2 linked regions of the Prochlorococcus marinus str. NATL2A genome follow. The protein of the gene in region 2 interacts with the protein of the main gene of each other region in a pairwise test. Links are inferred from orthologs where the notes say so. Each region holds a gene or a part of one and is shown on either strand. Other genes may lie near its edges.

Evidence for each region. Proteins that work in one complex are often made in the same cells at the same time.
Region 1: the proteins of crtE (region 2) and purT interact in binary tests that used the Escherichia coli proteins (3 or more experiments, as listed by UniProt). The link is inferred for Prochlorococcus marinus str. NATL2A from one-to-one orthologs.

The regions. Positions count from the first base shown.
Region 1 is NC_007335.2:1,019,032-1,023,431, reverse strand. Bases 1,506-4,400 are described here. They hold purT (formate-dependent phosphoribosylglycinamide formyltransferase), read left to right. Parts: upstream 1,506-2,318; coding sequence 2,319-3,482; downstream 3,483-4,400. Other genes in these bases: PMN2A_RS10105 (DUF4278 domain-containing protein), read left to right, coding at 4,382-4,400; PMN2A_RS05535 (hypothetical protein), read left to right, coding at 3,541-3,732; PMN2A_RS05545 (hypothetical protein), read left to right, coding at 1,697-1,951; PMN2A_RS05550 (hypothetical protein), read right to left, coding at 1,506-1,575. Also shown: PMN2A_RS05570 (high light inducible protein), read left to right, coding at 1-112; PMN2A_RS05565 (high light inducible protein), read left to right, coding at 112-258; PMN2A_RS05560 (chlorophyll a/b-binding protein), read left to right, coding at 258-383; PMN2A_RS10635 (hypothetical protein), read right to left, coding at 533-709; PMN2A_RS05555 (DUF3804 family protein), read right to left, coding at 824-1,216; more of PMN2A_RS05550, read right to left, coding at 1,360-1,505. UniProt on the Escherichia coli protein: Involved in the de novo purine biosynthesis. Catalyzes the transfer of formate to 5-phospho-ribosyl-glycinamide (GAR), producing 5-phospho-ribosyl-N-formylglycinamide (FGAR). Formate is provided by PurU via hydrolysis of 10-formyl-tetrahydrofolate.
Region 2 is NC_007335.2:1,174,651-1,180,491, forward strand. What follows is about bases 1,744-4,574. They hold crtE (geranylgeranyl diphosphate synthase CrtE), read right to left. Parts: upstream 3,694-4,574; coding sequence 2,794-3,693; downstream 1,744-2,793. Other genes in these bases: PMN2A_RS06565 (ATP-dependent DNA helicase), read right to left, coding at 1,744-2,285; PMN2A_RS06570 (divergent PAP2 family protein), read right to left, coding at 2,282-2,797; folD (bifunctional methylenetetrahydrofolate dehydrogenase/methenyltetrahydrofolate cyclohydrolase FolD), read right to left, coding at 3,736-4,574. Outside these bases: PMN2A_RS06560 (cobyrinate a,c-diamide synthase), read left to right, coding at 1-790; more of PMN2A_RS06565, read right to left, coding at 825-1,743; more of folD, read right to left, coding at 4,575-4,647; PMN2A_RS06585 (HDIG domain-containing metalloprotein), read left to right, coding at 4,716-5,841.

The DNA.
Region 1 (4,400 bases), 160 kb from region 2 along the record:
ATCTAACAAAACAATCCTAGAAAGAAGCATCGGCAGACCAGCCATGATGGCATTCGTTCTTCTAACAGGTATCTACCTAACAACCGGTCAACTTATCCCAGGTGTTGTTTAATGAAAAACCAAACGACTGAAACTCCAAGAGTAGAAGAAGCTAAAGTCATTGCAGAAAGACTTAATGGCCTAGCTGCATCTATTGGCTGCTTAGCTCTTGTTGGTGCATATCTAACAACAGGTCAAATCATTCCAGGTTTCGTGTAATGAACAAAGAAACTAACTACTGGAAAACAGCCGAGCAAATGAATGGCCGCCTTGCGATGATGGGCTTCTTTGCGGCTGTGATTAACTACGGAATTACAGGCTGGATCATCCCAGGAATTGTATAGTCCTACCTTTCAAATCAAATAAAAAAAAGGCCTCTTCTCTGTCATTACGGAAGGGGCCTTTTTAATTGCATTAGAGTGATTATTGGGTTAATAAACACCCAACAATTAAATAAGTAGTATTGATGATTATCAACTTTATGTAGTTATTTCTATTTGATTCTTGTATCTAGAATCAATATATCTTCAACTTTGCAATTACCATTTAGCCATTCTCTAAACTCTTGAGCAATTGCCAACCTTTCCCTTTGAGGTAATTTTTGTGCTCTAACTAAGAGCAATTTCATTGAATCTGCAATTAACTCTTCAACATTTGGCTTTTCTTGCATTTACGACAATTATCTGTTTCTCTTTTAAATTATCTCTATGTTTGAATGATTACTTCAGACGTAAGGATATAAATAGAATTTACGAATACTTAACCATTAAGAAGGAAATATAAATTATTCGTTCCATAAAGTCATATCTGATTGGCCTGAGGATCTTTGCATCCATGCTACTTTCCATTTTTCATCAATCTTTTTAAAAATCGAAGTAACTGTGGGGAGGTCATCATTTTGAGTCCCTTTATAAGTAAATTTTGAGCCTAGTGTAAAAACACATATTGCAGCATTTGAACCTAAGAGTTCAAATTTGTGTACCTTTGTGATTTCTGCGCTTTCTAATACAAGATCTCCTGAGGACCACATGTTTTCAAAACCTTTTGCATCTAAGGGATTCCCACTTGGTCTTATAAACAAAAAGTCGGCGGTTGCATTGTCTAAAAAGAATGATCCCATTCTCTCTGTAGAGGCAAACGCTTCGAGTATGGAGAGGATTTCTTCTTTAGAAGACATTTATCAATTAAATACAATAAAATTAGGATTACATATTTGCTCAATATTGGATGATTCTTTGGTCATCTTTTCTTGTTGTACTAACAATAAGAATTAACCCTTCCGACCGTGACAAAAATAATAACTGAGTTTAACTAGAACATTTAGGCAGCAGCTTCCGAAAAATCATTTGGGAATAGAGATATGATTTCACCTTTTGGTGTCTTATACACTCTTTCTACAATTTCGCCTTCACTAATGACTACTTTAGTATTCATTGATCCGGAGGGTAATGTCTTAATAGCTGGTACAAGAGCTTCTTTTAAATCTGGGAACTGTTCCAAATCACGGAAGTCTTTAATTTTTTTCATAGCAACCATTACTAAGTAAGTCGAAGTTATTCTTTCCTTTTAACTAACTTTTCTCCACTCGTAAAGAGCTTTTACTGCCAATCATCTCTTTATAGGACTAATGTAAAAATTGTATCAATAGATTAAAGTAATGCCTGAATTTTATAATCCATCTAACGGCCACAAAGTAGTCGTTATCAACTGGAAAGTGTTTTTAGGTGCCTTCCTTTTTGGACCTATCTTCTTTCTATGTGTTGGTGAAATAGGACATGCCTTGGCAAATTTTGCAGTGGGATTATTTTTGTGGTCTTTCTTTTTAGGGTGGATCGTTTGGATTGGATATGCAGTTGTTAGTCCAAAAATAGTGAGAGAAAAATGGTTAAAACGCGGTTATAAAAAGGAATAATTTTTTTAGGTTTGTCCTAAAGGTCGTTTCCATAGTTGCCAGATTGGTTGTAGGTAATGTCTACAATCAACACCATTGCAATACTCAGAAGTAGTAATCAAAATATTATTTGAGGTGGTTGAAATGGCTAACTTAACTAATTAAAAATTAACCAGCGATTGATCAATTGAGTTGTCAATAAGTGTCAAGTACACTGATGAACTGAGAAAACCCTCCCCCGCCACTTCAGTGTCTCTGTTAATTGCCTATATCGGATTTTTTCTCATCTTCAATCATGTGTGCTTGTTAATTTCTACTTCTTTTTCTAATAATTGATTCTGTTTTAGAGATATTATATTTATATATTTTTTTTGACCTATACATAATTATGAATGTTTTTCCAAAGAAAATAATGCTTTTAGGTAGTGGAGAATTGGGGAAAGAGGTAGCAATAGCAGCAAAGAGATTAGGTTGTTATGTTATTGCATGTGATAGGTACAATGATGCTCCAGCAATGCAAATAGCTGATCAATTTAATGTATTTAATATGAATAACGGTAGTGAATTAAAAGAAGTGATATATAAATGTAATCCTGATATTATTATTCCTGAAATTGAGGCTCTTGCAGTTGATGTACTAAAGGAAATCGAACAAAAGATAACAGTAATACCCAACTCAAGAGCTACTGCAATAACAATGAATAGAGATAAAATTAGAGATTTGGCTTCTAACGAATTAAATATAAGAACTGCAAAATTTAGTTATGCGGTTAATCAATCTGAGCTTGATTTGCATGCAGAGACGATTGGGTATCCTTTATTAATTAAGCCAGTCATGAGTTCTTCGGGTAAAGGGCAAAGCTTAGTTAAAAATAAGAATGATTTAGCACAGGCTTGGAATTTGGCTATTGAAAAATCAAGAGGTAAATCAAATAAAATCATATTAGAAGAATTTATTGATTTTGATTTGGAAATTACTTTATTAACTATTAGACAATCTAATGGTAAGACATTATTTTGTGCTCCTATAGGACATGAGCAAAAAAATGGAGATTATCAATGTAGTTGGCAACCAGCTGAATTAACTGAAAGTGTCTTAGAGAAGGCTCAACAGATTGCCAAACGTGTTACCGATAATCTTGGTGGAGTAGGTTTGTTTGGAGTTGAATTTTTTATTAAGGGTGAGGAGGTGATTTTTTCAGAGCTATCACCAAGACCGCATGACACAGGCTTAGTAACTTTGATTAGCCAAAATTTAAATGAGTTTGAATTACACCTTAGAGCTGTTTTAGGTATCCCAATCCCAGAAATAGTTTGCCATGAAGCTTCTGCAAGTAGAGTGATTTTGGCTTCCATGGAAACCACAGACGTTGCTTTTACGGGACTTGAGCAAGCCTTAAGCCAATCGAATACAAATGTATTCATGTTTGGCAAGCCGAGCTCAACGGAAGGTCGTCGAATGGGAGTAGCCGTAGCAAAGGCTGAAACAATCGACGAGGCAAGAATTAAAGCCGACAATGCAGCGCAATCAGTCCAATTCATAAATGAATAATATGAATTCAGGTTGTTTATCTGATTTCAATAGGTGCAAGTCGATTTGGTTTCTATTTTTGACTGAGTTGAATTGGAATCCTAATGCAATCAACCCTCTCGAGTTGGTTCCTGAATCTTTTTGGCCTGAAGTTACTGATCTGTTAATTGAAGCTCAATATATAGGGCAAAGCAGGAATTATTACCTCAGAGAGTCTGATAAATATATGGATTATTTAAGTAAGGGTGGTAGGCCGTTTAAATTGGATTGAAAAATTATTCATAGTACTGATAACTTCATACACTTTCTTTTGTTTCCTATTCAATTTCCTATAGATACTAGAGTGTTAACTTATTTAATTGATGTTACTTAAAAGACAAAATTAAAATAGATCTATGGGGATTGAGGATCCAAAGCTTCGTTTGTTCGTTCTTCTTTTGATTAATCTAATAGTGATATTAGTACTTAGAAATTGGGTTCTTAATAATGAGGCGTTTGTATGGTTACTAAATGGTCTACCTTCTTGAAGTGGTATGGAATCATTTGATTCGATTTTTCAAGATTATGTTAAATCTGGATTTTTGCAGTTATTTTCTCTGATCATTTTTGCCTTTTTAGGACCTTTTTTCTTGGTGCTTTAATAACTTCTGTAAAAAGAGGAATCAAGGAGGAAGGTTGGTTTAAGTTTAAGAAAGAAAAAGAGGAGGATAAATAGTTAACTTATCTTCCTGATTCAAGGCTCCTTTCTAGTAAGAAATGCAACTATTTCGGTTAATACTACAAAATTCACTGTTTTATGTATCACTAGGAACATCGTTTCAGGAAGATTTCTGTTATTTTTAATACACGTTCAGCTGAAAACAAAGCTGCAGTAAGACTCGAGACATGGAACGGGGTCTTGGGCACTACGGGAAAGAGCAATGACTGTTCTTACTTACA
Region 2 (5,841 bases):
AGCTCCGGCTCATGAAATTTTAGACTTAGATATTAAAGTTAAAAAGTGGACATCAATAGCCAAAGATTATCTAGATATAGAGAGTTTTAGAAAGCTTTTATTACCTCCAGAATCTAACAACAAAACAGTTAGCTTTTTACCAAAGAAAGAATCAGGCTTTATGCACCCAATAGCTATCGCTGAAGATGAAGCTTTCCATTTCAGGTATCAAGAAACAAAAGAATTATTAGAAGATAACGGAATGCCAACTATTACTTGGAAACCTCTTGAAAACGAACTGATCCCAAAAGAAGCTAGAGGATTAATAATACCTGGAGGTTTCCCTGAGCAACATGCACACCAATTGAGTAATTCAAGAATAAGCCTGAACTCAATAAAGATATTTTCAAAAAAGTATCCTATATACGCTGAATGTGGTGGAATGATGCTTTTAGGTGAAAGTATATTTGATATTGAAGGGAGAGAATATTCAATGGCTGGAATATTACCATTTAAGGCTAAAAAGGGTAATTTAAAAATTGGTTATCGAGAAGCAACAAGTAAAAACAAAAGTCCTATTACCACTCTTGGCAGTAAGTTAATAGGACATGAATTTCATCGCTGGGAAATAATTAATGAACGGTATAATTCAAAAATAAATCCACTATGGGATCTTAAAGGATGGAATATGGAGATTAAAAATGAAGGTTTTTGTAATCATTTAATTCATGCAAGCTGGGTACATCTGCATTGGGCAAGTTCGCCTCTTATTCTAGAAAATTGGAAAAGAAGTGTTATGAATAAGGTCTAAAGCAAATCTATTTGTATAAATAACATTTTACAAATCAATCCATTAATAATTTCTCTAAAAGAGCTTGATTCATCTTGCTTTTATTATCACCAACGATCCATACTCCTTTACTCGCTCTGCTTACAGCAACATATACAAGCCTTCTTCTAAATTCAAGATCTTTCGGCCAAAAGGCATCAGAAGTTATAAACACTTCTCCAAAAGTACTTCCTTGACTCCTGTGTATTGTAAGTACGGAAGCAGGACCTAAAGAGGCGAATGAATCTCTGATAAAAAAGAAAAGTTTCCAAGTCGAGGCACTATTTTTTCGTCCTCTCTCTCTTGCCAAATTGCTCAATTCATTCAAAGAAAGATCCAAATCTTTACGAGCTTTAGAACCTATTTGAGGCATTAACCTCAAAGAAAATTCTTTTTGATCGCAGTTAACTTTAGCTACCTGAGTTTCAATAACTGGTAAAGGGTTTTCAAAATCTTGATGGATTCCTAAAGAGGCCAAGTCAAAACTATTTGGAATAACATCTTCTACCACCATCTCTCTATTGGAACTAATCAAAATATCTGGTTCTTCACCCAGCTCATCCACATTTAAAGACGCATTTACCATTACAGCTTTACGGCTTATTAAAACCTCTCCAGGTAAAACCTGATATTGATCTGCCATCTCACCATGTATAGCTCTTCTTGCATGAGGAACTAAATTATCAACAATACGGTTCGTATAACACAAAATTCTTGCTCTATCGTGATCATCCTCTAAGGAAGATAACCTCAATGCTAATTTAGCTCTTTCAAGCCAACTTGTTCTATCTAATATTCCAACATTACCTTTCTTAGAATTAATAACCTTTACTAATGGTGGTTGCATACAAGGGATTTGCCCGTCTCTAATTACTTTTGCCAATTTCAGAACAGGCCCTTGATGACGAACAACTTCCCTAAGTTCAGTATTTACAGCTCTTTTCATTAAAAAAACTGAGCTAGTACTTTCTCCCACTGGTGGTAGTTGAGCAGGATCGCCAACAAAAACCAAACGAGTCGAATTGCATCTTGCGCATTCAAGAGTTATCTCCAATAATTTGGAATCAATCATTGATGCTTCATCAATTAAAACAAGTCCTAAATTCTCCAAAGAGCTCTCTGTTTGATCTGTTTTTTCACATATTTCTATATCCGCCTGTCTCTTTAACTTAAGTCGAAGCAAACGGTGAATAGTAGAGGGGAACCATGTGGGTTGAATAGATTCATTTTTCAACCCCTCCCTTAGTACACCTACCGCTTTATGAGTTGGTGCAACTACTGTCCAACACAAACCTAACTGATCGACCTTTTTTAATAATTTCATCGATAAATATGTTTTTCCGCTACCTGCAAAGCCTTTCATTACAAAGGGCTTAAAGGAATACGGGGCCTCTAGCCATTCACAGAAAATTTGAAGAGATTTTTCTTGATCCTTAGTTAAAACAACACGATCTTCTTTTGGTTTTACCTCTTTCACAAAGAAACTAATCCAATCATTTGCAAAATATGCAGAGGGGAACCAATGAAAAAAATACCTGGTAAAGCAACAATTGGTCCAAGAATACTTCCTACCAATACCTCAATTTTTGTGTGCCCTAATGATTCTTTCAAAGTAGTTTCTGATGATAATTCGTTGGAATTATCTTTTAAAATTTGATTGACTTTAGCTGCTGTTAAGCCTGCCGACCTTCTTATGCCCGAAGCGTCGTACATCACAATAAAAGCAATTGTTGAAGCCAAAGCAAATACTGGATCATTAAAACCAAGCTGAAGTCCAATTCCTGCAGCAGTTCCTGTTACCAAAGCCGAGTGACTGGAAGGCATACCTCCTGTTTCAATAAGTACTGACGGTCTCCACCGTTGCTTAAAAATTAATTCGAATAATAATTTAGAAAATTGAGCAAGACCACATGCTGCTAACCCCCAAGCCAATACAGCATTATCAAGAATATAAATAAATTGAAATTCGAAAGCTGAATTAAGATTCATCTATCTCTACTTGTAATGTAATCAGCCAATGCAAGAAGAGGTTTTGATTTTTCTGGCCAAGGATCAAGAGCACTTTTTGCTTTAGCTACTAAAAGATCTGCTCTCCTTCTTGATTCATCAAGACCAAGTAATTTGGGGTAAGTAGTCTTATCAGCAATTAAATCCTTTCCTGCCGTTTTTCCCAATACTTCACTACTTGCAGTTACATCAAGAATGTCATCAATTATTTGGAATGCCAATCCAATCCCTCTCGCATAGATACTTAGTGCCTCTAGGAGTTTCTCATCAGCTCCGCCAATCAATGCTCCGCAAGTGACACATGCCTTAAGCAGAGCTCCTGTTTTATGAAGGTGAATGTACTCCAAAGTTTCTAAATCAACTTCTTTCCCTTCACAATCGAGATCAACTACTTGTCCTCCAACAAGCCCAGGAGCCCCTGCCGCTAAAGAAAGCTCACCAATTATTTTCAATAGTCTCTCTGAAGGTATTCCCTCTGTTCGAATTGACACCATCTCAAAAGCTCTGGTCAATAGAGCATCTCCAGCAAGTATGGCCACCGCATCTCCGTAAACCTTGTGATTAGTTGGACGCCCTCGACGAAGATCATCATTATCCATTGAAGGCAGATCATCATGGATAAGAGACATTGTATGAATCATTTCCAGAGCGACTGCTGTTGGCAATGCTTTTTCAAGTTCGCCTCCAGCGAGTTCGCAGGCAGCAAGACAAAGTATTGGTCTCAATCTCTTCCCTCCCGCTAAAAGGGAATAGCGCATAGATTCCCTTAATTTTTCTGGCTTTTCAGGGCCCAGAGACGCATCCAGCGCATCTTCAACGCGAGTTCTAGCTTTCTCTAGATACTCAGCGAAGTCAAAAGAAGCGATTGCTTCCTGCATGCAAAAATTCGATTCTTACCAATTCTCTCAGGACATTGTGATTCATGGAAGTAAATGACTAATAGTTAAAGGTAATCCACAATGTTTCTGCCACCTATCAACAGTATTTGCTAGAAGCATTGTTACTGTCATAGGCCCTACACCGCCTGGGACAGGAGAATAAGCAGCTACTTTATCTTCAATTTCAAATATCTTTACATCTCCACAAAGTTTAGTCTTTTTGAGCTCTTTCATATTTTCTTCATCAGGCGGAAGTCTATGAATGCCTACATCAATAACAACGCAATTCTCACTTACATGATTTTCCCCAATCAAATAGGGCTTGCCAGCTGCTACTACTAGTAAATCTGCCTCCTTTGTCAAAGAAGGTAAATCTTTAGTTTTTGAGTGAGCAATCGTGACAGTGGCATTTGCAGCTTCAAGCATTAAAGCCATTGGCTTACCAACAAGAATACTGCGTCCAACTACAACAGCTCTTTTCCCTTCGATTTTAATTTGATTTCGCTCAAGCAGAGACATAACACCAGCAGGGGTGCATGATCTTGGGCCTTTTTCTCCCTTTATTAATCTTCCTAAGTTCAAAGGATGTAGACCATCAGCATCCTTATCAGGATCAATACTCCTTAACAAGGCGGTCTCATCAAGGTGCGAAGGTAATGGTAGTTGCAATAAAATCCCATCTACGTTCTTTTCTTCATTCAAGCTTTTAATGATTTCTGTAAGTTCCTCCAATGAAATATCTTCTTTTAAATGCTTTGCAAAACTTCTAACACCTATTCGATCGCATGCTTTTTCCTTGTAATTGACATAAACTCCACTGGCAGGATCATCCCCAACCCTAAGAACAGCAAGACCAGGACGACGTTTCGCAACTTCAAGACCAGATTCGATAGCCTGTTGAAGTATGAGTTCAATCTCCTGAGCAAGTTTTTTTCCATCTAAAATTTTTGGCATAAGTAAAATGAATACGATTTCAATTAATCAACGCTCTAAACCTAGCGTCAGAGTAGGTGAGAAACTCTTTGGCTAAATTACCCAGTCCACAAAAAATTTGGAGGATATGGTTAGGGAGTCAATCTCCCAGACGTCCAATACTTCGCTGGTCAGCCACTGACAAGTTAGGTCTACTAATGGTCTGTCTATTAGTAGCAATATTTTCAAGTTATAAGTTACTTGCTGTTCCGGATCTCAAACCTGGAGATATTTCTCAAGTCAATGTAATAGCCCCTAGAGATGCAAAGGTAATAGACACAACGGATTTAAAAGAAAAGAAACAAGACTTAAAAGAAAGTTTTGTACAATCAATAGACAAGAATAAATCAAGTGATTTAGAAAAGACTGTCTCCAAGAAAATCAATATACTTCATACAAAAAAATACAACAATTTTGGAATCGATTTCAATGAATTCAACATAACAAAGCCAGAGAAAGATTGGATATTAAATGTTAAAGATAATGAATGGGAAGAATGGAAAGAAGAGATCAAAAATGTTTCAAAAAAAATGCTTTCTCAGGGAATTATTAATACACTTGCACTTGATCAACTTAATGAAGCCTCTTCACTTCAATTAATAGATTTAGGTGAGAAAGATTCTCCAAATAGAACATTAGGTGCAAAAATATTATCAAGTAGTTTTCATCAAAAAAGTAATTTAAAAGTTGATAAACTAAAAACTAATATATTAATCGAAAATCTAATCAATCAAGAAGGTATAAACACAATAAATGTTAAAGAAGGCAGTATAATATCAAGAAAAGGTAAGCCAATAACTTCACAAGAGTTTGATATCCTAGAACATTTTAATAAAGTAAGTCGAAGTCCTAGGCCCTTAAAGTGGTTAATTACTTTCTCAGAATCCATGGGAAGTTGTGGATTACTTCTTATGATTATGAGAAGAGAAAAGCCTAGACTTCAGGCTAGGCATGGATTACTATCCTTAACTTTATTACTTGTAGTTCAACTAACAAAAGATTGGCTTGGGCCTATAGCAAGTCCAATGCAATTAATATTACCTCCCACTTTGCTTCTTTCTCAAGGGATAGGCACAATAACATCATTGGCTTGGATGGCTGCTGCTAGTCTGATTTGGCCATCATCTCTTGGTGAATCAAGTGAAGTCAGACTAATAATTGCTTGTATCGCTGGTT